DNA from 2 places in the Virgibacillus halodenitrificans genome. Region 2 is predicted to be linked to the other one. Evidence: riboswitches for the same ligand, from Rfam matches in the RefSeq annotation. Region 2 holds a riboswitch; the other holds the start of a gene.

Region 1 (15,636 bases), 1.0 Mb from region 2:
TATTGGAAGGAACTCCTGTTGGTGAGTCTTCCAAAGTGAAGGTAACCTTAGATACAAAAGCTCCTGAACTGACTATTGTCTCACCGGTAGATGGAGAAAAGACAAACAAGGAAACAGTTACCGTAGAAGGTACTGTAGATGATCCGAATCTTGCCACAGTTAAAGTTAATGGTCATAAAGCTACTGTATCTGACGGCAAGTATTCCAAACGGATTATTTTAGAAAACGGCGCGAACACGATTAAAGTAGTGGCAAAGGATCTAGCCGGAAATAAAGCCAAAAATAACGTAACTATTGATGTAAACTACACGAAGCCTGTGATTGAAAACCTCACACCAACAGAAGATAAATATATAAAAGCAGGAGAGAGTGTGAAAATCGAATTTGACAGTGAGCCAGGTCGAAAGGCGACATTCTTTATTCATATGCCACTCACAAACACAAAAAGTCAAATTTCAAATGCAACAGAGCTTCCAATGATGGAAATGGAAGATGGACATTATGTAGGGTATTGGACAGCCCCTAGTAATTTAAAAGCAGATGGTGGTGTGATTGAAGTCAAGGTTACTGATACCTATGGCAATGAATCTCGCAAACAGGCAAAAGGAAAGCTGTTCATAAATATGGATGAATAAAAATGAGTGATTGAAAAGGAGACTGTTGCACAATCAGTAACGAATCTTAAAATAAGCAATCTCTTATGGAAAAAGGAGCTGTCAGCCAATGCATATTATGCATTTTGCGACAGCTTCCTTATTTATGTTCAAACTAATAAAATAGTATTCTATTAAGCAAAGATATTGCAAAATCTTCATAAGGATGTATAATGTAAGTGACAATAAAATAATCGATTCCATCTTCGGGGCAGGGTGAAATTCCCGACCGACGGTAAGGAGCCATGCTCTAAGTCCGTGACCTGCAAAGCTCTTCTTGCTTTGTGGCTGATCTGGTGTAATTCCAGAACCGACAGTTACAGTCTGGATGGGAGAAGATGTCGAACCTGAATCAGGTGCTCATAGCGCCTTGTTTTTCCTATGTATTCAAAATTCAAAACCCTAAAGCCCCGATTAGGCAGGCTTTAGGGTTTATTTGTATGTAGGATAATGGGTGATCCTTCATCACGAGATAGGAATCGATTAAGGTGGAGGAGGAGAAGATGATGGAAAATAAAAATTACTCATCATCACGTTTATTCAAATTAATAATATTATCATTGCTTGGGACTATTTCACTTGTACTGTTTTTCTTGAATTTCCCACTGCCTTTTTTGCCAAGCTACTTAAAGATTGACTTTAGTGATGTACCAGCTTTAATGGCCTCACTTATTTTTTCACCAATGGCAGGAGTCATCGTAGTAGCAATCAAAAATGTTTTATATTTAGCTATTTCAGGAGCAGGCGATCCCATTGGTGTTATCGCAAATTTCCTTGCTGGAGCCATGTTTGTTATCCCTGTATCGATGCTTTATCATCGCTTTAAGGGTGTGAAAAGCGTAGTCTCAGGTTTAGTGACAGGAACATTAATCATGGCTGTTGGAATGAGTGTATTAAATTATTTTATTATCCTTCCGGCGTATGGGAAGTTTATGGGATGGGACATGACAGAACAATTTAAGTGGTTTTCCGTATATGCAGGAGTTCTGCCATTTAATATAATTAAAGGTATTATTGTTGGTTTACTATTTGTTCCATTATTTATTAAAATGAAAAGCTGGATTGAGCAAAAACAAATGAAAGCTGCAGCATAAAAAACAAAGCAGGCTGTCTATTTAGACAGCCTGCTTTGTTTTTTGGTTCTATACGATATTGGAAAAACTTCTACGTTTCGAGGGCTATGTTTAATCTAACGCTTTCAAATACCTGAAAAAATAATTGAGCTCTACCTTAATTCACAGTATAGATATACTGCGACGTAACTTTTGGTATTTAAGTTACGTGTGAAAATATCTTTGTTGTTGGAAAGCTCACTGAAATATTGAAGAGGTGAGCCTCATTGCTTTCCATTGCAGATGGACGCTTTCCGCCGGCATGGCTTCAGCCGCTTCCTCCGCTACGCTCCGTCCAGGGTCTTCAGCTCATGCTATTCCGGCTGGAGTCGCCATCTTCCATTCCAATCAATTGGTATAGACTTTTATCTAAGTTTAGAGTTTGCTCAACTTTTTTGTGACAAATTTATTATAACTTTGATAATCCTGACTTATCCTAGCGGAGGGGAAATATGTAGACTCCAGCGGGAAAAGCGAGACTAGCGAGACCCCGGAGAACGTAACGTTAGTGGAGTTCGAGGAGGCTCGCAGGCCGCCCGCGGAAAGCGTAATATTTTCCCGTAGCGAGATTAGAAAATCATATCCTCTACGTCGCAGTTTCCTCCAACTACGCAGTAAATTCAATTATACATCTTGTTTATCCATTATTTGAATTAGAATTCCGTTTCAAGCAATCATTGATTTTCTTCTTCAACCAAATTACGGGCAGTTGGCATTATTTCAAGTCGCTCCACAGGAATGGGTTTCCCAGATTTCTCACTGTATCCATATGTGCCTTTCTCTATCCTCTCTAGTGCATCATTGATTTCCGTAAGTCTATCTTCACGTACCATATTTAAACCGGCATCTCTTTCTTGTTCGAATTGTTCAGTAGCCATATCTGCTGGGTGATTATCGTAGTCTGCCAGCTCACTAATTGTGTCGTTCGGACTATTACCTTCATTATCGCTTATTTTTGATTCGTTTTCTTTTTTCATTTCTAGTAATTTTTCTTTAAAATAATCTAGCTTTTCTGAATCTAAATGTTCACTCATAAATAAGTAACTCCTTTCCATTTTAGTATTTACTTAGAAATGATACCGATGGTGCAGCGTGAAATACATAGTAAATTTTGCTCTTCGTCCATTATCTTTATTTCCCATACCATGGTTGATTTACCGATATGGAGAGGTCTGGCTTCCGCTGTTACCAGACCTGATTTTTTACTTTTAATATGATTTGCATTAATTTCTATACCAAACACTTGTGACTTTTCTGTATCAATATGAGCAAATGCTCCAATACTAGCAGCAGTCTCAGCAAGTGCAGCATTTGCACCACCGTGTAAATAACCTGCCGGCTGGTGTGTTCTCTCATCTACGGGCATTGTCATTTTCACTAGGTTTTTATCCAGAGAAATTAGCTCCATACCCAACGCATCCATTAAAGTGCTTTTAAAGTGCATGTTTTTTTCTCCTCTTTTACAAGAATTTACTAATGAATAAAGATATCCCCAACAATAATCCATAAATGGTATTTGTCTTGCCAGTAGCAGCCATGGCAGGCATCATTTCTATCGGTTTTGTTTTGCCTTTATACTGTTGAATTACACTCCATGCTTTGAAAATAGCAAGAAAGCTAATGATGGACCAGACAGGCAGAATACCCTTGATAATTAGGATTCCAGTTAAAATAAAAGCTATTGCAAATAAACAGGCAAGAAATAGAATTGCTTTCTTCCTGCCTAATAGAATAGCAATTGTTTTTCTGCCATTTTCCTTGTCTCCATCAAGATCACGAATGTTATTTGCTAGTAAGATAGTACCTATAAAAATGGCGATAGGTACGGATACCCAAATAACGGAGGAGTTCATTGTCAGTGTTTGAATGTAATAACTTATTCCGATAATAACTGTCCCCATAAAAAAACCTGCAAAGAGTTCCCCAAATGGGGTGTAAGCTATCGGCAAAGGTCCACCTGTATATAAATAGCCGAAAAGCATGCAGATTAAACCAATAACGGCGATCCACCAACTTGAATGAATACATATGTAAATACCTAAGAGAATAGCAACCCCGAAAAAAAGAAAAGCTATGTTTAGCACTGTTTTTGGCTTAATGCCATCGCGCACAATGGTTCCACCGATACCGACTGAGTGTTCCGTATCAAGTCCTCTCGCATGGTCATAATACTCATTGAACATATTCGTTGCCGATTGAATTAAGATAGAGGCCAGAAGCATTGCCATAAAGATGGTAAAATGGAAAGCTCCGTCTGTGAAAGTCAGCATAGATCCAACAAATACCGGGATAAATGAAGCTGTTAATGTATGTGGCCTTAATAGTCGCCACCATATTTGAAAGCCACCTTTCTCATTCATTGCGCTTTTAATATCTGATTTTTGCATGTAGTTTCCTCCTGATTGGCTCAATATCATATCAATGATAGGCAAATTGACAAAGAGTGTCAATAATCGGGTTTGATTTCCTTGAGAATCCTTGCAAAAGGGAATAAAATAAGATGTGGAAGTCTGCCAGGAGGATAATGGAGGTTTATATACATGATAGAAATATTGGAAGAACAACTAGAAAAGATTATAGATGAAGCCATCCCTAATATAAATTCGGCGGATGATACTCAGTTAATTAGTATAACTAAACCAGTAAAGAACATAAATCCTCTTCATTTTTTTCATGCGGCAAGTTCTACGGGAAAAGATCGAGTCTTCTGGTCAAGCACGCAGGAAGATTTCTTCATAGCTGGAATTGGTAACACTGCGCAATTAAGAGTAGAAGGGCTACCTTCCCAAGAAGTTGAAAAAAAATGGAGAGCTATACTGGATAAGGCGATTATATATAACGACAATAAGGTTCCGGGGGCAGGAATTGTCGCATTAGGGGGGATATCTTTTGATCCTAAAAAAGAAAGAACTCCACTATGGGAGAATTTCAATGATAGTGAATTTACTGTTCCGGAATTTTTGTTGACTCAAAACAATGGAGCGAACTATTATACTGTAAACATTTTAGTGAGAAAGGGAGACATTGCTGAACAAGTTGCAAACGAAATTAGGGGCATGGAGGAAATCCTTTTTTCCGACACAACCCTTCCTTCGACGGATGTAGCTATCTTGAATAGATATGAAGTAGCACCTGAAAAATGGAAGGAATCAGTTGAACTTGCAACTAGGGAAATAGATAAAGGAAAAGCAAGTAAGATTGTGTTAGCAAGAGAGATTCGATTGAAATTGAACAAGTCGGTAAACATTGCTTCTGTATTGGAAAAACTGTTGCATACCCAGCCAAACAGTTATATTTTTGCTTTCGAGAAAGGGAAGGACTGTTTTGTAGGAGCGACCCCAGAACGGCTAGTAAGGCTTGATAAACGCAAGTTACTTTCTACCTGTTTGGCAGGTACAGCGCCAAGAGGTAAGAATAAAGAAGAAGACAGAGAGATTAGTAAAAGCTTGCTGCATGATGAGAAGAACCGACAAGAGCATGAATTTGTAGTTCAAATGATAAAGCAAGCAATCTCACATTATTGTAAAGATATAAATATTCCGGAAAAACCAGTCATTTATCCTTTAAAAAATTTGCAGCACCTCTATACCCCAGTTACTGCTACGTTATTAGGTGATTATAGTATTTTTGATATAATAGAACAACTGCATCCTACTCCTGCTTTAGGAGGTACACCGAGGGAAGAATCACTAGCGTTTATTAGGGAAAATGAACTACTTGACAGAGGCTGGTATGGAGCTCCTGTCGGTTGGCTGGACAGCAATGGAAGTGGAGAATTCGCTGTGGCTATACGTTCAGGATTAATTCAAGATGATGAAGCATCCTTGTTTGCCGGTTGTGGAGTAGTTAAAAATTCGGACCCAGAAAAAGAATATGAGGAAACAAATATTAAATTTTTACCGATGCTGTCTGTTTTAGGAGGATGAATATGGATCACACAGAAATACTGACACGGTACACGGCGAGCTTTATTGATGAACTAAGTAAGAATGGGGTTACCGATGCGGTTATTTCACCGGGTTCGCGATCAACCCCTCTTGCTTATTTGTTTGCAGAAAACGAGATGATTAAAGAATGGGTAATCCTTGATGAACGTTCAGCTGCTTTCTTCGCATTAGGTTTGGCTAAGAAAACAAAGCGACCAGTTGTTATTGTATGTACTTCAGGAACAGCCGCAGCTAATTACTTTCCAGCTATCGTGGAGGCATACTACAGTAGGGTCCCACTTGTTGTGCTTACTGCAGACAGGCCCCATGAGTTAAGGGATGTAGGCGCCCCGCAGGCTATTGAACAAATTAAGTTGTATGGTGATTATGTCAAGTGGTTTCATGAAATGGCATTACCAGAAGCGACTCCAAAAATGCTTCATTACGTGAGAAGTAAAGCAGCTAGAGCCAGCCATATTGCTAGCCAAGGAAATGCTGGGCCTGTTCATCTGAATTTTCCATTCCGTGAGCCGCTTTTGCCCGACCTATCCATCGATAATTTATGGGGAGATCAAAATACACAATCAACTGCCCCTTTGATGGAAGGAAGCAAGCTGATTGATGAAAATCAGGTAAGCCAGCTGTTAAAAAAGGTAAAGAGTAAAGCAAAAGGGTTGATTGTCTGTGGGCCGCAAACAGAAGATCGCTTGGCTGAAGCTATAACTGAACTAGCTGCCGCATGGAGGATCCCTGTTCTTGCAGATCCTTTATCACAGATACGGGCAGGAAATCATAACAAAGATATGGTTATTGAAGGTTATGATGCTTTTCTTAGAAATGAGAAAATCCGAGAACAATTGAGGCCTGATTATATCATTCGTTTTGGAGCCATGCCTGTTTCAAAGGCATATCTTTTTTATGTCCAACAACATACTGAAACATTCCAAATTGTAGTTGATAATAATATTGGATTTCGGGAACCAGCAGGAAATCAGACCGAATTCGTTTTTAGTGACCCAGTACAGTTTTGCCGGATTCTTAGTGAACAAGCAGATTACAGCTCGAACCCCGATGATCACTGGCTGAAGTTATGGTTAAATATGAACTGCATTGCAAAAAAACAATTAACAACAGGCTCTAACGGTAATATTACTGAAGGAGAAGCGGTAAGAGGCCTGTTAAACGTTATTCCAAATGAAAGTGCTTTGTATATTGGAAATAGTATGGCGGTAAGAGATTTAGATACTTTTTTTATGACGACTTCTAAGAAAGTTTCTGTGCTCGCTAATCGAGGTGCAAATGGGATTGATGGGATGGTTTCCAGCGCAGTCGGAGCAGCAGCTACAAACGGGCCAGTTACGTTAGTATTAGGTGATTTATCCTTTTACCACGATATGAATGGCTTGTTGGCAGCAAAACATTATAATCTAAATCTTACTATTTTATTAATAAATAACAATGGAGGAGGAATTTTTTCTTTTCTTCCGCAAGCAAGCGACAAAAAGCATTTTGAGGCTTTATTTGGGACACCTGTCGATATTGAATTTAAACAGGCAATCACCATGTATGGTGGCCAATATGAGCAACCAAAAACGGAAGAAGAGCTTAAAAAAGCGCTTGATAAGAGTTATCAGCATCAGGGTCTTTCGGTTGTCGAGATTCATACAGTACGTGAGGATAACGTGAAATGGCACCAGGAAAAGTGGGAAACCATTCAACAAGAAATTCTTAAGTCAGAGGATTGATTCTATTTGTACTATACAATTAAGAAGGATAAATATTGGTATGAAAAACATGGTGAATCAGGTCCCCATGTGGTTTTATTACACGGATTTACGGGTAGTTCAAAAACATGGGAACCTTTTATTACAGCATGGCAAGATCAGTTTCAGTTTATTACCATTGATTTACCTGGACATGGAAACACTAAGGTATCGAATGTTAAGACGATGAAAGAATGCTGTGATGATATAAAGACTCTTATAAAACATTTGAGAATTAATCAATTTCATTTGATAGGTTATTCCATGGGAGGTCGAACAGCTTTATCTTTTGTTATGTACTATCGGGAACTAGTTCAATCACTAGTCCTTGAATCTGCATCACCAGGACTGTCTACCACCGTGGAAAGAAAAGAACGAATGAAAAAAGATGAACTATTAGCAGCAAAGCTAATTAATGAAGGTATCGAATCATTTGTTGATTTCTGGGAAAATATCCCTCTATTTAATTCTCAAAAAGAACTGCCAATTAATATTAAGTCAGCTATTAGGGAGGAGCGCCTAGCGCAATCACCAAATGGATTAGCAAATTCACTTAGAGGTATGGGAACGGGTAAACAGCCCTCTTGGTGGGGAGAATTAACTAAGCTAGATTTACCTACTCTTTTGTTAGTTGGCGAATTGGATACAAAGTTCGTGCAATTGAATAAAAAAATGGCTGAACCCTTGCCCCACGCGCATTTTCAAATGATAAGAAAAACTGGTCATGCACTTCACGTGGAACAACCAGAGATTTTTGGTAAAATAGTAACTGAGTTCATTTTAGACAAGCATGATCAAAAATAATTCTTACATACTAAGGAGGATTACTTATGACCGTTACATGGGAAAAAGTAAAAAACTATAATGAAATTATTTATGAAAAACATGATGGAGTAGCAAAGGTAACGATTAACCGTCCTGAAAAGCGCAATGCTTTTACTCCGCTTACCGTTAACGAAATGATTGACGCATTTGCCGATGCAAGAGATGATTCTTCTATTGGTGTGATCATTCTCGCCGGGGAAGGCGAAAAGGCATTTTGTTCAGGTGGAGACCAATCTGTACGCGGACATGGCGGATATGTAGGGGACGACCAGGTTCCAAGATTAAATGTTCTTGACTTACAACGTCTAATTCGTACGATTCCAAAGCCTGTAATTGCTATGGTTTCCGGATATGCCATTGGCGGCGGACATGTTTTGCATGTTGTTTGTGATTTAACAATTGCAGCAGATAATGCGATTTTTGGGCAAACAGGTCCTAAGGTAGGTAGCTTTGATGCAGGATATGGTGCTGGATATTTGGCACGTATGGTTGGGCACAAACGTGCAAGAGAGATCTGGTATCTATGTCGTCAATATAATGCAGAAGAAGCATATGAAATGGGCATGGTAAATAAAGTTGTTCCACTCGATAAACTAGAAGAAGAAACACTTCAATGGTGTGAGGAAATTTTAGAAAAATCTCCAACTGCTTTACGTTTTCTCAAAGCTTCATTTAACGCAGACACAGATGGTTTAGCAGGTCTGCAGCAAATGGGTGGAGATGCAACACTCTTATACTATACAACAGACGAAGCAAAAGAAGGCAGAGATGCATTTAAGGAGAAAAGAAAACCGGATTTCAAGCAGTTCCCTCGTTTTCCGTGATTTAATGAAAGTAGAAAAAACCTTTGCTTAAAGCAAAGGTTTTTTCCATGGTAAGAAGTGTGAAATTTGAGCTTTACTAATTTTTTATGGACACCTACTTACTTGAGGGAGCTTGCGCTTTTCTAATTACTAAAATGATTAAGGAGTTTTTTATATGGAAGAGATCATCCCACATTGGTTAAACAAGCAGGCAAGTCTTGCACCTTCTCAAGTTGCTATCGAAGAACTCGATGGTTCTACTCTAACTTTTCTCCAACTGCAGAAGGAAAGTAGTACATATGCCAGAAAGCTCGCAAGCTGGGGGATAACAGAAGGAAGTCATGTTGGTATACTATCCACAAATTGCAAAGAGATGGTAATTGCTATTCACGCGTTAAGTTATTTAGGAGCAGTGGCCGTATTACTAAACACACGACTTACAATTGCAGAACTAAACTTTCAGCTGACAGACGCAGAGATATCATTCCTTTTAACAGAACAGGATAAATTTGATCAGGCAAAAGAATTGCAAGTAGAAAATTACAAAGCTTTTTCAGCTTTAACAGCATTTCCAGAAAGAAACATAGAATTAGTAAAAGAAATTAAGTTAAATAAAGTATTCACGATTATTTATACTTCTGGTACTACTGGTCATCCTAAGGGTGTTGTCCATACTTATGGTAATCACTGGTGGAGCGCTATTGGTTCTGCATTAAACTTAGGGATTAACCCAGCTGATAAATGGTTGGCTGCACTGCCCATTTTCCATGTAAGTGGTTTGTCTATTCTTATTCGTAGTGTCGTTTATGGAATGCCCGTTTTTCTGTTAAATAAATTTGACGCTGCCGCCGTTCATGATGCAATTATGAACAGAAATGTAACAATGGTCTCTGTTGTGACCATTATGCTTCAACAATTGCTAAACTTCCTCCAGGACGATACATATCCTAAATCATTTCGCTGTATGCTTTTAGGAGGCGGTCCAGCTCCTAAACCATTATTGCAACAAGCAAGGGACAGAAATATCCCGGTTTTTCAGTCTTTTGGAATGACGGAGACCGCCTCGCAAATTGTAACATTGAGTGCTAAAGATGCATTACAAAAAGTTGGTTCAGCAGGTAAACCCTTATTGCCTGCACAATTAAAAATCAATAATCCGAACGAGGAGAGTATAGGTGAAATTTATGTGAAAGGTCCTATGATTACAAAGGGCTACTATAAAAATAATTATGCTACTGAAAATGCTTTTATAGATGGTTGGCTTGCTACAGGGGACTTGGGATATCTAGATAGTGAAGACTTCTTGTATGTTGTGGACAGAAGAGCGGATTTGATTATTTCTGGAGGAGAAAATATTTATCCTTCTGAACTTGAAAGTGTACTCTCAGGTATGAAGCAAATTAAAGAAATTGCTGTCATAGGTATGAAAGATAGTACATGGGGAGAGGTTCCGGTTGCCTTTATCGTAACAGAAGATGAATTGCTAAATGCCGAGGAAGTATTAGCTTATGCAGAGAGTCACTTGGCTAAATATAAGTTGCCAAGGGAAATAATTTTTGTAAAGGAATTGCCAAGAAATGCATCAAATAAAATTGTTCGGAAAGATCTTTATTCTTATTTACCAGGAAAAGAAGAATAAATGAAAATGATTCTCAAAGTCATTGACTAAGTTGATAAAAGCAAATAGACTAGGAGTAGAGAATTTTTTCGAGTTTAGTTGATACATCAAGGGAGTGATTCCGTGCAAACATTATCAGCAACTGATCTAACACTTGGTTATGGTGACGATATCATTATAGATGACTTAGATATAACAATTCCTAAAGGGGAAATTACCGTGTTTATTGGCGGGAATGGTTGCGGGAAATCTACGCTATTACGTTCCCTTGCCCGACTCTTAAAACCGAAAGTTGGAGAGGTAGTATTGGATGGCGCTGATATTGCAAAAATGGGTACGAAGGAAGTTGCTAAAAAGTTAGCTATTCTTCCACAAAGTCCAATAACTCCAGAAGGACTGACGGTATATGAGCTTGTCAAACAAGGTAGACATCCTCACCGAGGTTTCCTTAAACAATGGTCGTCTGATGATGAGACTGCTGTTAATAATGCTTTAACCTCTACAAACATGATGCACTTGAAGGAAAGATCCGTTGATTCCTTGTCTGGTGGGCAACGTCAAAGGGCATGGATTGCCATGACATTAGCTCAGGAAACAGATATTATTTTGCTTGATGAACCTACAACGTATCTGGATATGACTCATCAGATTGAAGTACTTGATTTACTGTTTGATTTAAATGAAAAAGAAGGTCGTACAGTAGTTATGGTTCTTCATGATTTAAACCTTGCTTGTCGCTATGCACATCATATTGTTGCAATAAAAGATAAACAGATCTTCTCACAAGGGAAACCTGAAGAGATTATTACTTGTCATCTTGTGCATGAAGTATTTCAGATGATGTGTGACGTGACCTTTGATCCGCGATTCGGCACCCCGATGTGCATCCCTCATGGTAAAGGGCGTTGTTTAATTAAAAAACAAACAGCAACTGAATTAGCTTAGCACATAAATAAATTTTTCACCTTAGTAATAGCCGTTCATAATCCGAAATTCAAGCTATATTTCGAATTATAAGCGGCTTTTTTAGTTTCAGTGCCTATAATAGCATGGGACTTTTTACTTAAACTTGTCCGGTGGTTTGCTTGATGCAGATGTTTTTGATATTGAAACATCGGCCGCAATAAAAATGAAATTAGTCAGTCTTCCATACTTCAAGACGGTTGCGCTTTTCTTATCCTATACATGCTTTTCTATTTTTAAGCCAAATTAAGAGTAGGAGGTGTAGTATGGAGAAGAAAAAATACTATGTGAATGTAGGCTCAGGTGAAATTTCTCAAGTGAAGTATGATAATAATGAAGAATTTGTAATACATGCCACAGATGATGAAATTATTTTTTTACGTGAAAAATTTAACAACATGAATGATGCAGGGGTAAGGACTTTCTTTCGTGCGCATGTGCCAATTATGTCTTACCACAATGATCAATCGAATGATTCTTATGATGCGGGGTTACAAGAAGCTTATCAAATGTTATATCAACTGGGTGACGAACAAGCTAAGGCTCATATTAAAGAAATGGGAATTTTAGGAGATACGCATATGTAGGGTATATAAAGAATAAGATACGAGAAGTATCTTATTCTTTTTTTTCTAATTAAAATACGGTTTTTTGTAAATGGCACTCCCAGTGAATGATACGTTTAAGACAAATTTTACTAAGAGAGTGAACGTCACCATAGGTTGAGGAGTGCAGGTCGTAAAAAGGGGGTTAGAGTATTCACAAATGGTCTTTGGCACCCTAACCTCATTTCAGAAAAACTTTTATCGGGACAAGGTAATCTAAATCTCTTTTCTCTATAATTTTTAGGAGATTGCACTAGTATACAATGTTTATCAAGAAAGGAAATAAGGAATAAGGATTGTAGAGATACATACTCAATTTTAGGAGGTTTCTTCATGCTTAATAAGTTTAAAAGGCATTCCTTTTTGTATATTATAGCTGTGTTCATTCTTTTTTCATTCGTAAATAGCAATTATACTAATCCAGTAAATGCTAAGGAAGGCACTGATGTAAAGACAGAAAAAACACAAGTGGCGACAGAGGTAAGTTCCAAAGAAATAAGCCATCGTGAAATAACTGATATAACGTCCCGGTTTATGGAAATATTGATTCAAAAAGCGGATGACAATTATAAAGTTAAAAAATACCAGACGAAAACAGATTTACTCCATGCATTTGAGGAAGTGACGACAAACGACGTGGCTCAGCCGTATGTAGATTTTTATTATGAGGAGAAGAATGATGGCCTTTATATTCTCCCTACAGAGACACCGGCATGGTTTGTGCAAGAAAATGCTTATGATATAATACAAATGGAAGGTAATAAAGTTAAAGTAATTCAAGAAAATAATAGCCCGTTGCACGGTACGTATCATATTGAAATTGAATTTACTTTTCAAAAGGAGTGGAAAATAACCGATATCAAATACTCATAAGTGAGTGTTTGAATTGAAGGCAGTTGAATGAGTATGAATATTTTTAAAGATTATTATAACAACAAAGTAAAACTATCTTTTGAAGACCACCCGTTTACTTCACAGCCTAAGCATGTTTGGGTAATCTGTAAATATAAAGATCAATGGCTTTTAACCAAACATAAGGAAAGGGGATTGGAATTCCCTGGTGGGAAGGTAGAAATAGGGGAAACAGCTGAACAAGCTGCCAAAAGAGAAGTGATGGAGGAAACAGGTGGGATAATAGCCGAAATGGATTACATCGGTCAGTACTTTGTTTCTGGAAGAAGAGAAAATGTAATTAAAAATGTTTATTTTGCAGTCATTGATGAATTGTTTCCACAACCTACTTACTTTGAAACGGAAGGACCAGTGTTACTGGATTCCTTGCCAAATGACGTAAAACATAATCGATTGTACAGTTTTATCATGAAGGACGATGTATTAGTTCATTGTCTGAAAATCATTAAAAATCGCCTTTAGCAATAAGGCGATTTTTAATGATTATTCATTTTTATCCTGAGTGCTTAATTAGCCAACGTTCTAGCTTCTCTACTGCTTTATACATTATGGCGGCGAAAATGGCTATTAACACAAGAGCTGAAAGTACCAGCGAAAAGTCAAATACTTGGAAACCATATATAATTAAATAGCCTAATCCTTTTTTTGCTACTAGAAATTCACCTACAATGACCCCTACCCATGAAAGGCCCACATTAACTTTAAGTGTAGAAATCATCGCCGGAAGTGTTGCCGGAAAAATTGCCTCTTTAAAACATTGCCATCTCGTTGCACCAAAACTCTTTAATACTTTCTCATAATTGGGATCTACTTCATTAAATGCTGAGTAAACAACAAGGGTTGTGATAATAACAGAGATAATGGCTCCCATTGCAATAATTGATATATAACCTGTTCCTAAAGCAACGATTAGGATAGGCCCTAGAGCCACTTTTGGCATAGCATTCATAATAACCAGATAAGGATCCATTACCCTTGAAAATCGCTGGGATGACCAGAGTAAGGTAGCAAAAAGTACCCCAGCGAGAGTCCCGATTAGAAAGCCTACAATGGTCTCGAAAAGGGTAATCTGGACGTGGGACAGGATAGACCCATCGCCAAGCTTAGTGTAAAGAAGTTCAATAATAGAGGAGGGGGAACTAAATAGTAAGGGATCAATCCAGTAGAAGCTACTGGATACTTCCCATAAGGAGATGAATACAATTAGAATACTAAGCTGCCATATCCACACTATTCGTTTTTCTTTTTTTAATCTTTGCTGATATTGTTTAAATAAGTGGGCATCATTTTTAGGATTCATCTACTTTATGCACCCCCTTTGTTTGTACAGATTCCTTTTCATTTTTATTTAATTCTTCCCAGACTTTATCAAAGAGAAGCTGATATTTGGGATGTCTTCTTACTAAAAACGGGTCCTCATTTCTGAGTTCAAGAGGTACTTCGAATACTTTTTCAATTGTACCGGGATTAGCATTCATGACAAATATTCGGTCACTCATTGCTATTGCTTCCCCAATATCATGAGTGACAAGAACAGCTGTTTTTTGATACATTTTTAATAGCTTTGATACTAAATCTTCGAGTTTTAGTTTCGTCTGGTAATCTAATGCGGAGAAAGGTTCATCAAGCAAAAATATTTTCGGATCATTTATTAATGTACGAACTAAAGCTGCACGTTGACGCATACCTCCTGATAATGAAGCAGGGTATGCGTCAGCAACGTTGGGTAAACCAACTTCCTCCAGCATTTCCATTGCCTTATTTTTAACATCCTCTGTATTGTTGTTATAGATTTTTGGGCCTAGTAACACATTCTCCATAATCGTTTTCCAAGGAAATAGATAATCCTGTTGTAGCATATAGCCTATGGCCAGGGAAGACTCGTTTATTGGTTTTCCCTGCAATCGTATGGTACCGGTGGATTGCTTTATGATTCCAGCAATTATAGATAATATTGTTGATTTTCCACAACCACTTGGACCAAGCAAGGAAACAAACTCACCTTCTTTGATAGACAAACTGATATCATTTAAAGCCCTTGTATACCCCTTTTTTGTAAAATAAAGATGAGAAACATGTTCAAGATTAAGATAGGACATAAAATAATCTCTCCTTATTCCTTAATCACTTCTTCAGCAAACTTAGTATTTACAAGTTCATCATATGCGGCATCTACTGGTAATTCACCTGCTTCATCCATTATGTTTTTTAAGTTGTTCCACTCTTTTTCATCAAGTATAGGGTCAGTTGCGAACGAACCTTGACTTTTATAGCGATCAATGGAGGAGGTGAGCATTTCTAAATCTGTATCTTCAAAATATGGTTGAATCACACTGGCAATAGCTTCTGCGCTATTATTTTCTACCCACTGCTGAGCCTTGTAGACAGCTCTTGTAAAAGACTCAACTGCCTTCTCATTATTCTTCATAAAGCTTTGTTTTGTCATATATACCGTG
Region 2 (15,636 bases):
ATTCTTAGTTACGTCGCAGTCTATCTACTTTCCGAATCATTGAATAATCCCAACATATATATTAGAACTAGTAAAAGCAGCTCTACATACAAGATGCAGAGCTGCTTTTAAGCATTCTATTAAGTTTTAAACCTGTAAAATTTTATCACTGAAATTGTCACTTCCAGCTCTGACACGTATTCTACTATTCTGATCGCACCCGTAATAATCGTAACGCATTCAATATTACAAGTACTGCTGCTCCAGTGTCACTTAGCACAGCCATCCATAGGGTTAGCCAACCCGGAAAAATCAGGATTAGAGCCGCTAGTTTTATAAGCAATGAAAAAGCAATATTTTGTTTGATAATAGATAAAGCTTTTCTACTTAGTCTAATTGTGTATGGCAGTTTCTCCAAGTTATCTGCCATAAGCACTATGTCCGCTGTTTCCATTGCGGTATCTGTGCCTGCACCGCCCATGGCTATTCCCAGCTCTGAAGTCGCAAGAGCAGGGGCATCATTTATGCCATCTCCAACCATAGCCACGCTATGGCCTTCTTCCTGAAGCTTTTTAATTGTGTCAACTTTATCTTCCGGCATAAGTTCAGCAAAATACCGATTTACCTTTGTTTCTTTGGAAATCATTTTTGCAGTCCCCTCATTATCTCCAGTAAGCATCACAATTTGTTTCACACCAATATTATCTAACTGCTGCAAAGCATTTACTGTTGTAGGACGTAGCGAATCACTTACAGCAATCATACCTAAGATCATTTGCCTCGTTCCAATTAATACGATCGTTTTACCATGACCTATAGCCCTTTTAATAGAATCAGCGACAGGCTTTAGGTCTACCCCCATTTCTTTAAATAGCTTAGGGTTTCCAGCATAATATGTTTCATCATTTATCATTGCTTGGACGCCTTTACCGGCAATGTTGGTAAAATTCGATGCTTCTATCGTTTCAATCTCTTGCTTTTTAGCATATTCCACAATCGTATGAGCAATTGGGTGAGTAGAATATTCTTCTAGCGTCCTCGCAATGGCAATGAGTTTCTGTTCAGATCCATGAAACGTATGAACTTCTGAAACATTTGGCTTCCCTTCTGTCAGTGTTCCTGTTTTATCAAAAGCAATTGCGTCTATTTCTCCAGCTTTTTCTAAAAACGTTCCGCCTTTAATTAAGACACCTTGTTTGGCTGCATTCCCAATCGCAGAAACAATTGCTACAGGAGTAGATATGACGAGCGCACATGGACAGGCAACGATTAGTAATGCAAGACCTTTATAAATCCACTCACTCCATCCACCTAAACCAAGCAATGGAGGAATAATCATTATTCCGAAGGCAAGCACGAACACAATTGGAGTATAAATACTAGCAAATTTATCAATAAACGCCTGAGCTGGTGCTCTTTGATCTTGTGCTTCTTCTACCAAATGAATAATCTTAGCTATGGTTGTATCTTCTAGCAGTTTTGTTACTTTTACTTCTAAGGATGCATGTTCATTAATTGTACCGGCATATACTTGATCACCGAGGGTTTTATTAACCGGAATCGATTCTCCCGTAATAGGTGCTTGGTTAATACTGGAGCTTCCTTTTACAATCTCTCCATCTAACGGTATACGTTCACCTGGCTTGATAATAATGAGAGAGTTTAGACTGACTTGCTCTGCTGGTACCCTGCTCATTCCATTACTTGTTTTTAACCATGCTTCTGCGGGGGCTAAATCCATAAGCCCACGAATTGATTTTCTTGTTTGTTCCATCGAATTGTTTTGCAGTACATTACCAAGAGCGAATAGCCAAACAACTGTAGCTCCTTCAAACCACTCACCAATTAGAGCCGCACCAATGGCGGCAGCTGACATGAGTACATTCATATCAAGAGAGCGGTTTTTCAACGAATAAAAAGCAGCTTTAATTGGTTTATAGCCATTAATCGCAATAGCAGCTGCATACAAGAAGACGCCTATAAGATTGGAAAGTCCATAGAATGATCCGAAAAACGCAATGGCAATTAAACCACCTGAAAAGTAAATAGAGATCATTTCTTTACTTCTTTGCTTATTAGAAGATAACTTATTTGCGGTTCCATTAACTAGTACAGCTTTATACCCTAGCTTCTCTATTTCTTTAACCATCTCATTGTTTTTATTAGAATGGGAAAGCTTCATCTTTCCAGTGGAAAAGCTAACTGTTACGTCATTGACACCCTGAAGTCGTCTCATGTGTGATTCAATGCTCTTCGCACAATTTCCACAATCCATTCCTTCAATTTCATAAATAGAAGTAAATCCCCCTCTATCTTCCATACTGGCAGTAAAGCCTAATTTATTGACTTCTAATGGTACAGCATCCAATGCTTTCTCCGTACCTGCCGCCACAAGCTTGGCAGTATTATAGTTTAACTTAATCATTTCCAAACCATCAATTTTATTTACCGCTTTTTCAATTGATGCCGCACAGGAAGGGCAATCCATCCCTTCAATCACAAAAGTACGCTTATTAGAGCAGTCATCTTCAGCTTTGTCTTCTTTAATTTCCGAGTTACCAGAACAGCAACTCGAATCGGGCTCTGACTCGGCATTCTCCTCCTCTGCATTGCAACATACTTCGTTAGACACCGTTAACTTATCTTGATCGTTGTTTTGTTCCGTTCCTGTTGTCTGCGAACAACAGGCATTGTTCGAATGATCTGCTTTATTTGATCCACAACATGATTTACCCAAGCTATTTCTCCTCCTACTCCACCTCTTTTTTACAACAAGCTACCTCTTCTTCTACTTCTTCAAGAACCTCGTCAAACATCGTCAATAAGTCTCTGACCTTCTGATTCCTTAAACTGTAATAAATATATTTCCCTTCCTGTCTTCCAACAACCATCCCACATCCTTTTAAACAAGCAAGGTGCTGAGAAATGTTGGACTGACTTGCATTTACGGTCTGAATAATTTCAGAAACCGTTTTTTCCTTGTGCTTTATAGCTTCAAATATTTGAATTCGTGTACGATGTGAAAAGCCATGTAAAAATTTAACCTTAACCTCTAAATCTGAAGTTATCATTTTTGCCACCTCACATATTCATTTATTCTAATATGTTATATGCTCATCATATTAGCAATATCGAATATGTGTGTCAACGAAAGATCATTAACTTTTATGACTATTATTTGAACAAGTTAGATATTGTTCAACTTTAAGATAAATTAATGGTACTATATCATTACATAAAAAAATAAAGAGGTGTTTTAATGAAAGGTAAAAATTCTCCTATCAAAATTACCGTAATTATTACTTTGGTAATTATTGCGTTAATTGTTGCTATTGTGGTGCTTACTAACAATGGCACAGGAAAGGACACGACTACCGGAAATCAACCTTCCATTGAAGGACAACCAGTCATGGGAGAAGAAGATGCTCCTGTAACTATTGTAGAATTTGGAGATTTCAAATGCCCAGCTTGCAAAGCTTGGGGTGAACAATATTTTCCTCAAATAAAACAAGATTATATTGATACTGGAAAGGCTAAATTTGCTTATATTAATGTTCTGTTCCACGGAGAGGAATCCAAGTTAGGCTCTCTTGCAGCGGAATCAGTATGGGCACAAAATCCTGAAGCATACTGGGATTTTCATAAGCAGTTATTCGCTCAGCAACCAGCAGAAGATCATGATACCAAATGGCTGACAATGGATACTATAACAAAAATAGCTGATAACATGGAAGAAATTGATGGAGAGCAACTAAAAGAGGATATTGAAAATAACACGCATTTGGACGCTGTAAATAAAGATACGGAGTTAGTCACAGAGCACAATGTGGAGTTAACTCCTTCGATTATGGTTAATGACAAAATGATCGAGGATCCTTTTGACTATGCAGCTATTCAAGCAGCAATTGAGCAAGAACTGGAAGGTAACTAATAAATGACAAATAAATCCAGGAAACAACTTTATCTCTATTTCGCTTGGCTGGTTTCAGTTATAGCAACACTTGGGAGCCTGTATTTCAGTGAAATTCTTCACTATATTCCTTGTGAACTTTGCTGGTATCAACGAATTATAATGTATCCATTAGCTTTAATTCTTGGTATTGCTACATTTACGAACGATATTAATGTAAAAAAGTATGTACTGCCTCTCAGTTTAATCGGCTGGTGCATCTCTCTTTTTCACTATCTGGAACAGAAGGTACCTGGCTTTGCAAAACTAAAGGCTTGTGCTGATGGCGTACCATGTGATGCAGCGTATATTAATTGGCTCGGTTTTATTACGATTCCTTTTCTTGCGCTCATTGCTTTTACATTGATTAGTATTTTTATGATTATATTAAGAAAAAAATAAGTAAATGAAGAGCCTTTCTTTTTAGGATGGCTCTTTTTACATTTTAAAAAAACACTCAATTTCGGTTCTTTTTTTAAGTTCTAGTTTATTTCCATGTCCTTTATATTAATTGGGGTAAATTCATTTATCTTGCACATACTAAGTTCACATACATAGTAGTGAATGGAAGGTGATCAAGGTGGAAGGAGCTCAAATTCTGTCTACCGAAGATTTAAGTATAATTGCAGGGTCTATTTTGGTAGGTACCCTTTCCAGAATTCTCATCCTAAAAGAAGATTATCGACAGTATCCTAGTTATCCCAACGGGTACTTAATTCACATGATCACTGGATTCGTCGCTGCAGCTCTTGGGGCAGTTGCTCTTCCAGCTTTACTCAGCAAAAATTTTGTAGCAGTCACATTCTTGACTTTGGCTCTGCAACAATTCCGTGATGTGAGAAAAATGGAAAAAGAAAGTCTGAGTGATTTAGAACATACGGAGTACACCTACAGGGGTGCGGCTTATATTGATGGTATCGCAAAAACATTTGAGTCAAGAAACTATATTGCATTTATTACTTCTTTCCTCTCCTCTATTACAATGATGGTACTTCCCTATGCCATATGGATTAAACTGATTGGTGGTTTCTTAGTAGGATTTGCTGTATTATTCTTATTAAAAAATTTCACTAAAGGAAAAAGCATTGGTGACATTGCCCAAGTAGAGAGGGGAACAATCGAAGTGAAGGATTCCAACCTTTATGTCAATGGCATCTTTATAAGTAATATCTTAGGAACGGAAAATGCGGAAAAACTTTTTCAGGAAGAGGGAATGGCTGTTATTATTACTCCCAATGAAAATCATTACCGAATTAATTTGGACAACTTTGGACAAAGACAAGCTGCCTTATTTGAAGCAACAAGAGCCCTGGGAAATAAACGATATGCTTTTACGAGAAAAGATTATGAGAAAGGTAGAGTGGTTATTACAATGATACCGATTAAGCGGGATTTAGATGCACTGATTGAAGCCGTGAAAAAATGTCCTTTATTGGAAAGTGCAAAAAAATCGCATGCTGTCATGAAAACAAATCTGAAAGGAGATTAGTTATGGGAAGAGAATCCAGTTTGAGACCAGAGTATCAAATTTTGGCTTATGTAACCTTAGCGAAGGAAAGGGTTCTTTCAAGCAACTGCCTTTGTCTCCTAGCCAAATCAGAAGATGAAGCAAAAATCTTAACAGCAGATGTTGCCAAAGCAATGAAGGCAGATGTTACAAAACTAACAAATGGTGACTATGTAATTATCCGTGTATAACAAAAGGCGAGAGAAATTATCCCTTCGCCTTTTAGTAAATCTAACCTAAAGCCACATCCAAGATCATCATAATTGTAAAACCAATCATTATACTCATGGAAGCGAGATCTTTATTTCCATTTTCCTGTGAACCTGGAATTACTTCTTCCGCAACTACAAAAATCATTGCGCCCGCTGCAAAGCTAAGTGCATAAGGCAATAAAGGCTGTATTAAAGTTACGGCAAGTGCACCTATTATACCAGCAATAGGTTCCACCATGCCGGAAGCCTGCCCATACATAAAACTCTTCCTCCGGGACATCCCTTCTCTTCGGAGAGGCATAGAAACTGCTAAACCCTCAGGAAAGTTCTGAATACCTATACCAACAGCAAGTGTTATGGCCCCAGCTAAAGAGGCGGAAGGTAAATCCGCAGCAATTGCGCCAAACGCCACACCTACAGCTAGACCTTCAGGAATATTGTGTAACGTAATTGCCAATACAAGTAATGTACTTCTTTTTTTGCTTCCCGGATTTATTCCTTCTGCTTCATTCATAGACGAAGAAGATGGATGGAGGTGTGGTAGTATTTTATCAGATATCCACAAAAATACTCCTCCAAGAATAAACCCTACCGCTGCCGGGACCCAGACTGGAACTGGCCCTCCTTCCGCCATATCCAACGCAGGAGAAAGCAATGACCAGAAACTTGCAGCTATCATAACACCACCAGCAAAACCTAACATACTGTCCATAAAGCGTTGGTTAAATCCTTTTGTCGCAAAAACTAAAGCTGCTCCCAAGGCTGTCATTCCCCATGTAAATAAGGTTGCTAAGGCTGCTTGGGCTACCGGATCCAAATTCAAAAAATAGTCAACCATCATGCAATGCTCCTTTGTTCAAAAATTAACTCTTTTATTTAGATTACTTCATCTATATTCCCACTTTTACTTGTGTAAACCATATTTTTAAATCTATTTGTGATTATAGTTAACCATTTTGCGTGTGGCAAACATTAAGCCTTATAAGTTTATGTAGGGAAATAATAATTGTGAATAGAACAGGGCAGTCTATTCATAAATTGGAGGTGATAAAATGGAACATTGGAAGGCAGTCTTTATGAAGTTTATTATGTGTACCGGGATATTGGGGCTTGTATTAGGTTTATTTTTTGGTGTATCCTTTCCCAATATCTTCATTCTAAGTGTCCTGCTTACAGTGGTTTCCTATATAGTTGGAGACGTTTATTTATTACCAAGGTTTGAAAATTGGGGAGCAACTTTATTTGACTTCATTCTCGCCTTTGTGGCCATCTATTTATTAGGTTCTTTTTTATTTGAAATGGAAATCCCCCTCGTAACTGCTTCACTTGTATCATCTGCATTTCTCGCAGTTGGAGAGTACTTTTTCCATAAATACATGGCTAATCAAGTGTTGGATGGCCATGCTATCCGATCTGATGAAGAAAAGGAACTTATTAACCAGAAACTTCAGGCTGAATATAGCGAAGAGCTGAATCAAGGTATTCCGGAAGATAGAGAGGAATGATTATTGTCTAAGCTGAAAATAAGAGGCACTGGTCTGTGCCCCTTATTTTTATAGTAATGAATGAACGAGTTCTGTTCACAGAAATTAACAATGTAATAACTGTTGCAAAGTTATTTAAATACCTCTATTTCAATTGTTTATACAAGTTAGCCATTTCAATTGCCGTAACAGCAGCTTCTGCACCTTTATTTCCTGCTTTGGTGCCTGCCCGTTCAATAGCTTGTTCAATTGTGTCGGTTGTCAGCACTCCAAAGATGACAGGAATTTCGCTTTGCATTCCAGCATTAGCAATTCCTTTCGCTGCTTCTCCACTGACATAATCGAAGTGAGAAGTAGCACCACGTATAACTGTACCAAGCGTAATTACCGCATCATACGTTTCTGACCCTGCAAGCTTCTTTGCAGCAAGCGGCAGTTCAAAAGCTCCAGGCACCCAGACAACAGTAATATTATCTTCTTCAACACCATGGCGTTTAGACGCATCAATTGCGCCTTCCAGCAGCTTACCAGTAATAAATTCGTTAAAACGAGAAACCACTATACCAAGCTTTAGTTCCGTACCAATTAAGTTACCTTCAATTACTTTTTTCATTCTAAATCTCTCCTTTAGTATGTTAATAAATGTCCAAGTTTGGTTTTCTTTGTTTGTAAGTATCCTTCATTTTCCAATTTTACAGGCATCTGTAAAGGAACCCGTTCTACAAGCTGCAGTCCATGTCCACTCAAACCTGCTATTTTACGTGGATTATTTGTAAGTAACCTCATCTTAGTCACACCTAAGTCTCGTAAAATTTGAGCTCCGATCCCGTAATCACGAAGATCTTCAGCGAATCCTAATTTTTGGTTGGCTTCCACCGTATCATAGCCTTCTTCTTGTAATTTATAAGCCTTTAATTTATTGATTAAACCAATACCCCGGCCTTCTTGACGCATATACAACAAAATGCCCCTACCTTCTTCTTCAATCTTCATAAGCGCCCTGTGGAGCTGTGGACCGCAATCGCAGCGATTGGATGCAAAGACATCACCTGTAAGACATTCAGAATGAACCCGAAGTAAAATAGGTTCCTCCCCTGTTATATCTCCTTTTATAAGTGCTATGTGTTCTTTCCCATCTATTGTATTGGAATAACCAACTGCCCTGAAATCACCAAACTCTGTCGGCAGTTCAATCTCAACCTCTCTACTGATCAAAGATTCATGCTGCAAGCGATATTCTATTAATTGTTTAATGGTGATCATTTTGATACCAAACTTTTTGGCAACTTTTTCAAGGTCTCCTACTCTAGCCATTGTTCCATCCTCATTCATAATTTCACATATTACCCCAGCTGGAGAAGCCCCTGCTAGTACAGCTAAGTCAACCGCTGCCTCTGTGTGTCCTGCTCTTCTCAATACACCGCCAGGCTTTGCAACCAAAGGAAATACATGACCAGGACTTGAAAAATCAGTAGGCCTTGCATTTATTTTCAACATTTCTTGTATCGTTTTTGCTCTTTCAAATGCACTAATACCAGTCGACGTTTCTTTATGATCAATACTTATTGTGAAGGCTGTTTCATGACTGTCCGTGTTATGGGTAGTCATTGGATTAAGTTCAAGCTTCTCGCCGATTTTTTCTGCGATTGGAGTACAAATTAGCCCCCTGCCTTGTTTAGCCATAAAATTGATTGTTTCCGGTGTAGCATATTCGGCAATCGCCAGAAAGTCACCTTCATTCTCCCGGTCTTCATCATCACAGACAATAATCATTTTCCCTAACTTTAAATCCTCCAAAGCATCATTTATTTGACTGAACATCCATTTCCCCTTCTTCCTATATTTGAATACTGACATGTGTACTCTTACATACTTATAATCTATGAAGCCTAGAATCCATTCTGTTGTAAAAATTGCTCTGTTATCTTACTTTCAAATTTCCCTTCTGCTCTGTGTTCATGTACAAAGGAATACAAATACTTTGCCAACATGTCTGTTTCCAAATTAACTTGATCACCTGTACCTTTTCTTCCAAGCACTGTCTCTTTTGCAGTATGTGGGATAATTGAAACGATAAGCGTATCTGCTTCAATTCCAAAGACAGTCAAAGAAATGCCATCTATTGCAACAGAGCCCTTCATAACAATATATTTAGAGAAATCCGTAGGTATAGAAATATGAAAGTAAATGGCGTTTTCAGTAGGTTCTTTCTTTAAAATCTCTCCTACACCATCTACATGACCTGTTACAAAATGACCATCAAATCTACCTGTTGCAGGCATTGCCCTTTCCAGATTCACTTCCATACGCTCTTTAAGTGTGGATAAAGAAGTGCTACGGAAGGTTTCAGGCATGACATCAACAGAAAACTCGGTTGAAGTTAATCTAGTAACAGTGAGACATATCCCGTTTACAGCAATACTGTCACCAAGCTTGATTCCTGGCATTATTTTGGTAGCGTGAATTGTAATTTCCATTGCTCTTCCTTGCTGTGCTACTTTCTTTACACTGCCTAATTCTTCAATTATTCCGGTAAACATTGTGTAGATCCCTTCCTTCGTGGTCTTGCTGCTATTTTTATATCAGAACCGACTTGATTTACGTCGATGAACTCAAGTTCGTTTGCCTGTTCAACAAGTTGTGCTCCGCTACCTCCGACACACGGTATAGCTTGTTTTCCACCAATTATTTTTGGTGCCATATAGAAAATAAGTTGTTGAAATGCATTTTCTTCAATAAAAGAAGCGTGTATCTCAGAACCGCCCTCGACAAGTAAAGTCATTATATTTCTATCACCTAAATCTTTTAATACATCTTCAATAGAAATTACATTTGAAACCAATTGAACAACTTCAACGAATTCATTACTAATTTTTCTCATTTTATCTGAATCTGCATCTTTACCAGTATAAATAATTGTTTTTACAGCTTGATCTGTAAGAACATTTGCTTCTAGGGGAATACGTAAATGCGTATCCAAAATAATTCGAATGGGATTTTTTCCACCTTGGGGCAATCTGGTGGTTAAACGGGGGTTATCTTGAATGATGGTATGTATGCCTACTAATATAGCGTCATGTTCATGTCGTAGTTGATGAACGTCGCGTCTGGATTCTGGAGAAGTAATCCATTTGCTGTCACCAGTTGCTGCAGCGATTTTTCCGTCTAATGAGGTCGCTGCCTTTATCGTTACAAAAGGTTGTTTATTTTTAATAAAGTGAAAAAAAGGTTGATTCAGTTCAACTGCTTCTTTTTCCAGAAGGCCTGTTTCTACTTCGATACCTGCCTTCCTAAGTTTCTTTATCCCCTTACCTGCAACAAGCGGATTGGGATCTAGGGAAGCAATATACACACGTTTTATTCCCGCTTGTATAATAGCATCTGCACACGGAGCTGTTCGGCCAAAATGGCTACATGGCTCAAGCGTAACAAATATATCAGCACCGAAAGCTTGCTCGCCGGCAGCTTGAATAGCATGTATTTCTGCATGTGGTGTTCCTGCTTTAAAATGAGCACCTGTGCCAACAATAAAGCCATCCTTTACAATAACAACTCCAACAAGTGGATTTGGACTTGTCTGCCCTTTGGCTGCTATGGCCATCGAGAGCGCCAATTTCATATATTCCTCTTCCTGCAAAGTAGTACTCCTTCCTCTATTTTATTTCTCCAGTAAAATTATTTCTTAAATACGACAAGCCCCGTACACCAATAAAGGCAGTACGGGGCTATAACATGACGAATAACAAGCATTTAGAATTAACCATTGAAAAAGATGTCGTTAAAAGATTACAGGGCATCGGAAGCATCCTGCAATTTCATAGATCTCATCTTTTTTAATAGTTTACTAATACATATTTTCCAGTCATTCCTTCTCCCATCCAGACTATACTGTCGGCTTTGGAATCTCACCAAATCCACCGTTTTCAATGCAGAAACCGGGTCACGGACTGAGAGGGAACAAAGCCCTCATCACCGCCGGTAGGGAATTTCACCCTGCCCCGAAGGAAATTCTATTCGATTAAAAAAAGTCTATCATATACCAATTTTTTTAACAACTATTTGATAAGGGTCAGTGCTCTCCCTAAGCTTCAAAAGTGTTAAGGTGAGTAGCAACTATAAGCTTTTAACAATTTACCGCTTTTTTAATAGATTCAATAATCGCTTCTTTTATATCATCTTCTTGGTAATTTAACACGGGCATTGTTTCTTTAGGATCAAGATATGCTCCTCTATTTTGCATTTCTGCAGTCTGAGCTGCATGGATCGCTCTTTCTTTTCCTTCATAAGCCAGTTTTTCATCCGCTTTTTGAAACGAAGGCTTCATTTGCTCTAGTGGTACTACTTTTATCTCTGTATCTTCTTGTTCAAGCGCTTCTGCTATAATTTTATAAAACACAGCATAGGACATATTTTCACCACATAAAGCATAACTTTTCTGATGCTCCCCATTTTCCAAGGCACCAACAGTTGCTTCTGCTACCTGCTTTACTGTAACCATAGCTGTTCCACCTTGCAATACAGGCACAACATCTTTCCCCTCTACCTGAGGTAAAAACATCTTCCAAAGCGGCGTACGTCCAGGCATTGTTCCAAAAATATATGGTAAACGTAACGCCATGACATCCATTCCATTTTCACCTTCCATAAAGGCAATTTCTTCTTGCAGCTTTCTTGTTCGTGGATACGCTTCTGTTTCAAAAAGATTTAGATCCTGCCATTTCTCAGAAAATTCCACGTGATATGACCCATGAATCACAAATTTTTTAACACCTGCTCTTTTGGATAGCCGTGCGAGACGTTGGGTTGGCAATACATTCTGTTCATAATAAAATTTCTCAGCTGGTGCCTGCGGAATTGTTCGTTCATCAACTCCCGCTGCATAAACAAAGCTGTCACAATCCCGAAGCAGCTCCACTATTTCCTCATCTGATAATGTATTAATATCTCCTAAATGTTTCTCCACTTCCTCAGGCATCAGCTGATTCATTAGTTTTTCTTTTCTTGCTATTGTTTTTACTTCATACCCTTTAGCTAATAATTCTTTAATCGTTTGAAAACCGAGCAGTCCTGTACCACCCAGTACAAAAGTTTTTGCCATTTGTTACTCCTCCTTACGGGCATAATTTGCCCTCTAGGATTATTCCACCCTTATAAAAAAGTTAATCCTTTTATTAAAAAATGACAGGAAAGTAATATTTCCAATTTACTTAGTATTTATGCAGAAACACAACACCCAACAAAACGGCCTAGACCTTCATTTGTCTGCATATTTTACATTCCCATTTTAACAAGTTTAAACAATCCTTGTTAGTAAAAGGTCTATATTTTTTCTTTCTGCAAGCCGATTGTTTTGGATTTAAAAAGGGTAAATAGATAGTGATAACCACTGAAGAGGAAAGGAGCATTTATATTGATCCATCTATATGGAGTAACCGCACAAGGAAAACTAGAAAAAAACATACCAATAACATCTTTTCATTTTTCTAATTATAAATGGATCTGGGCAGATTTTAACCAGCCCACGGATGAGGAAGTTAATTACCTCACAACAGTATTTCAATTTCATCCACTCGCTATTGAAGATTGTATGCACAGATTACAACGTCCTAAGCTGGATTATTATACGGATTATACGTTTTATGTTACCCACAGTGTACGGTTGGAGAAGGATGAACTCATTAAAGAAGAACTGGACTTTTTTGTAGGTGAGAATTTTATCGTTACATTTCACCATCAACCATCTATGGAAGTAACTCAAGTTAAAGACAGACTCCTTGGACAGAACGGAACGAAAAACTGGGATACGTATGATGTATTCCACCAAATTCTTGATAAAATAGTAGATAATTATTTTCCGTTAATTTATGACATTGAAGATGAATTGGATGTCATCGAGGATAATAGAAATAACAGAACGATGAATGACTTGGTTACAGAACTATTTGATATTAGGCATATGCTGGTAAATCTTAGACATACCGTCAATCCAATGCGGGATTTACTATATCGCATGTTAAATTCCCAGCACCAGGCTGGTGTGAGGGAAAGGAAAGAGTATTTTTCTGACATTTATGATCATTTATTGAAAATTTCAGAAATGATCATGTCCAATCGAGAAATTACTGCAGATATTAGGGATAGCTATTTATCTTTAAACGCACACCAAACAAACAATGTTATGAAGGTTTTGACTATCATCACATCGATATTTGTTCCCTTGACTTTTATAGCAGGTATATATGGAATGAATTTTACATACATGCCTGAATTGACATGGAAATACGGCTATTTTGTTTCTCTTGGTGTCATGGGAATAATTGCCGTGGCTATGTACATGTGGTTTAAGAAAAAAGGCTGGTTTTAATGCCAACATAGCATAAACTTCATTGCAAATCTTTATAATTAAAACAAAGGGGTAGGGCAGCTAAAACTGGCGGCCCTACTATACTTTTCTGTTAACAGATTTAGGTCATAACCTTCATTTCTTCTTTTAAAATCATTTTATCTAAATACTTATGGGTTAATTTGATTCCTCTCCAAATGTTTACGAATAATACGAATCTGCCCCCTGTGATTTAACTCGTCTTCAAAAACATGAAACCAGCGAAAGTAGTTGTTGGCTAAGTGATCTGGACCAAATGGAGACACTTCATCCAACCAATCATCCTCTTTTTCTTTAAATCTCTTGAATGATACTTCTCGAACAGCATGTAATCTATCTGTATAATATGCCAGTTTATTTCCCCTTATCTGTTCATGCGCATCTTCACCAAGGGTAAGCCCTAAGTGGAGCCTATCCATCTCCTTCTCGTTAGGTCCTCTGCCTTCAAATGTTATAATTTGATAGACCTCTTCCACACAGCTCATATGATATAGCAAACAGCCTATCGAATTCCCTTGATCATCAATACGATAGTCCAGTGCTTCTTTCGAAAGATTAGCGGCCGCTTCTAGTGTTGTCATTCTAGTATATTCCATCATCGAAAGTAATCTCCCTATGTTTGGTGAATACCCTTCTATTTCATCAATCATATAACGATCTGTATTTTTCATTATTGCTATCATCTGCTTTCTGCATCATTTTTAGTATCATAAACTACACGTGTACCGGCAATAAAATCATGAGTAGCACGGTTATCCTCTCTTATCCCTACCATAAAAGCACTTACAATAACCCCCACACCTAGTGTTAGCCCGTAAACTACTCCGCTAACGATATACCTAAGAAACATAGTCCATAAGGTTACTTTTTCTCCTGTCATTTTAATAATATGAATATGTGTCATTCGTTTTCCCAGCGTATAACCTCCCCATATCACTGGAAGTAATAAGTTGTATAACGGTTCGATAGCATCAACCCACCTAAGTTCGTCTTGAAAAACTACTCCAAATAAAAAGTAAGAAAGAACACCAACCGTTACGGTAATAATAATAACATCTAAAATAGTAGCCAAAAACCTGACTTGGAAACCAGCTGTATCTTTCACTATGCATTCTCCTTTATTGAAGCTTCACATTAATTACAAAGTTTTCCAATTATAGTTCTCACATTACCATAATTATCATATAATTAAAATATCTTATAATATGAATGACACATACCAAAAAATGAATAGGAGTGTGAATCAATGGATAAGAAGTACAATGATTTGATTGGTGACATTCTGGATGCAGCGGGGGAAAAAGATAACTACAGTGGACCTGGAAAAGGAAAGCCGATTCCCAAAGCCAATACAAAATACGATTTATTTCAAAATTTCCAAAGAGTAGCTAAGGAAAATGGCTATCTACCACCATGGTTAAAGCTTCAAAAAGAAATAACACGGTTGATTCATACTGCAGCTACCGAACAAGATATCAAAGAAATCAACAAAAAAATAAGCGCCTACAACCAACTTTGCCCCTCTCCATTGCAAAAATCCCCCGTTCATCCAGACAGACTTGATAAAGCAAAAAAAACCTGGAATATGTAGGTTGAAGCGGGTATAGCTTAAAAAGAAACGACTACTCAATCTATGCAAAGAGAAGCACACTTTTCAAAGACGGATGGACCCTTGTCTCATCCGCCTTTGCTAAAGAGAAAAATTATAACACCTGTGCTTTTCTTTCAACATAAAAACCTTCTCCTTCTATCTCTTCAATCTTTCCATCTCTAAAATAAGCTGCCGTTCCATCATCCAGACCGTAACCGACTGATACGTCAAGTTCCTCCACATTTGTCTTTAAATTTTTATCTTCCTGCCATTTTGAATAATGTACACTAATTACTGCATCGTTTAGGAAACCCATTCCTTTAAGCAATAGTTTTTCCCCTCTTGTATTGTCAATTGGAGGGATAATGCAATGTGCTGGAGATAGTAGCGCGCCTGCAGAAAAGCCTGCAACAGGGGTTCCCTGTTCATAAAGTATGTTTATTTGTTTACCAATGGATGTATTTACTATTCTTTCTTGATATTTCTCTGTTTCACCACCACTGATAATAATTCCGGAACAGTTTACCAATTT

Evidence for each region. Region 2 has a riboswitch for FMN ahead of ribD (bifunctional diaminohydroxyphosphoribosylaminopyrimidine deaminase/5-amino-6-(5-phosphoribosylamino)uracil reductase RibD). Riboswitches for the same ligand answer to the same signal wherever they lie in the genome.
Region 1: another riboswitch for FMN. It lies ahead of BME96_RS12300 (ECF transporter S component); the one in region 2 lies ahead of ribD (bifunctional diaminohydroxyphosphoribosylaminopyrimidine deaminase/5-amino-6-(5-phosphoribosylamino)uracil reductase RibD).

Annotation. Positions count from the first base shown of each region.
Region 1 covers NZ_CP017962.1:2,353,678-2,369,313, reverse strand. Annotated here, with positions in the region: gene BME96_RS12305 (S8 family peptidase) at 1-635, shown strand, start outside; FMN riboswitch at 852-997, shown strand; gene BME96_RS12300 (ECF transporter S component) at 1,160-1,747, shown strand; gene BME96_RS12295 (TraR/DksA C4-type zinc finger protein) at 2,440-2,799, opposite strand; gene BME96_RS12290 (hotdog fold thioesterase) at 2,829-3,209, opposite strand; gene BME96_RS12285 (1,4-dihydroxy-2-naphthoate polyprenyltransferase) at 3,226-4,152, opposite strand; gene BME96_RS12280 (isochorismate synthase) at 4,306-5,691, shown strand; gene menD (2-succinyl-5-enolpyruvyl-6-hydroxy-3-cyclohexene-1-carboxylic-acid synthase) at 5,694-7,436, shown strand; gene menH (2-succinyl-6-hydroxy-2,4-cyclohexadiene-1-carboxylate synthase) at 7,443-8,258, shown strand; gene menB (1,4-dihydroxy-2-naphthoyl-CoA synthase) at 8,285-9,103, shown strand; gene BME96_RS12260 (o-succinylbenzoate--CoA ligase) at 9,258-10,721, shown strand; gene BME96_RS12255 (ABC transporter ATP-binding protein) at 10,824-11,645, shown strand; gene BME96_RS12250 (hydrolase) at 11,930-12,250, shown strand; gene BME96_RS12245 (hypothetical protein) at 12,602-13,141, shown strand; gene ytkD (RNA deprotection pyrophosphohydrolase) at 13,175-13,642, shown strand; gene BME96_RS12235 (ABC transporter permease) at 13,674-14,480, opposite strand; gene BME96_RS12230 (ABC transporter ATP-binding protein) at 14,470-15,279, opposite strand; gene BME96_RS12225 (ABC transporter substrate-binding protein) at 15,294-15,636, opposite strand, start outside.
Region 2 covers NZ_CP017962.1:1,311,548-1,327,183, reverse strand. Annotated here, with positions in the region: gene BME96_RS06975 (heavy metal translocating P-type ATPase) at 185-2,716, opposite strand; gene BME96_RS06970 (ArsR/SmtB family transcription factor) at 2,730-3,050, opposite strand; gene BME96_RS06965 (DsbA family protein) at 3,239-3,910, shown strand; gene BME96_RS06960 (disulfide oxidoreductase) at 3,914-4,330, shown strand; gene BME96_RS06955 (YIEGIA domain-containing protein) at 4,509-5,417, shown strand; gene BME96_RS06950 (capping complex subunit for YIEGIA) at 5,420-5,626, shown strand; gene BME96_RS06945 (ZIP family metal transporter) at 5,667-6,485, opposite strand; gene BME96_RS06940 (YndM family protein) at 6,700-7,152, shown strand; gene ribH (6,7-dimethyl-8-ribityllumazine synthase) at 7,277-7,744, opposite strand; gene BME96_RS06930 (bifunctional 3,4-dihydroxy-2-butanone-4-phosphate synthase/GTP cyclohydrolase II) at 7,759-8,952, opposite strand; gene ribE (riboflavin synthase) at 9,021-9,671, opposite strand; gene ribD (bifunctional diaminohydroxyphosphoribosylaminopyrimidine deaminase/5-amino-6-(5-phosphoribosylamino)uracil reductase RibD) at 9,656-10,768, opposite strand; FMN riboswitch at 10,994-11,141, opposite strand; gene BME96_RS06915 (NAD-dependent epimerase/dehydratase family protein) at 11,255-12,229, opposite strand; gene corA (magnesium/cobalt transporter CorA) at 12,542-13,495, shown strand; gene BME96_RS06905 (DinB family protein) at 13,645-14,184, opposite strand; gene BME96_RS06900 (RDD family protein) at 14,193-14,618, opposite strand; gene BME96_RS06895 (DnaJ family domain-containing protein) at 14,760-15,104, shown strand; gene BME96_RS06890 (Type 1 glutamine amidotransferase-like domain-containing protein) at 15,217-15,636, opposite strand, start outside.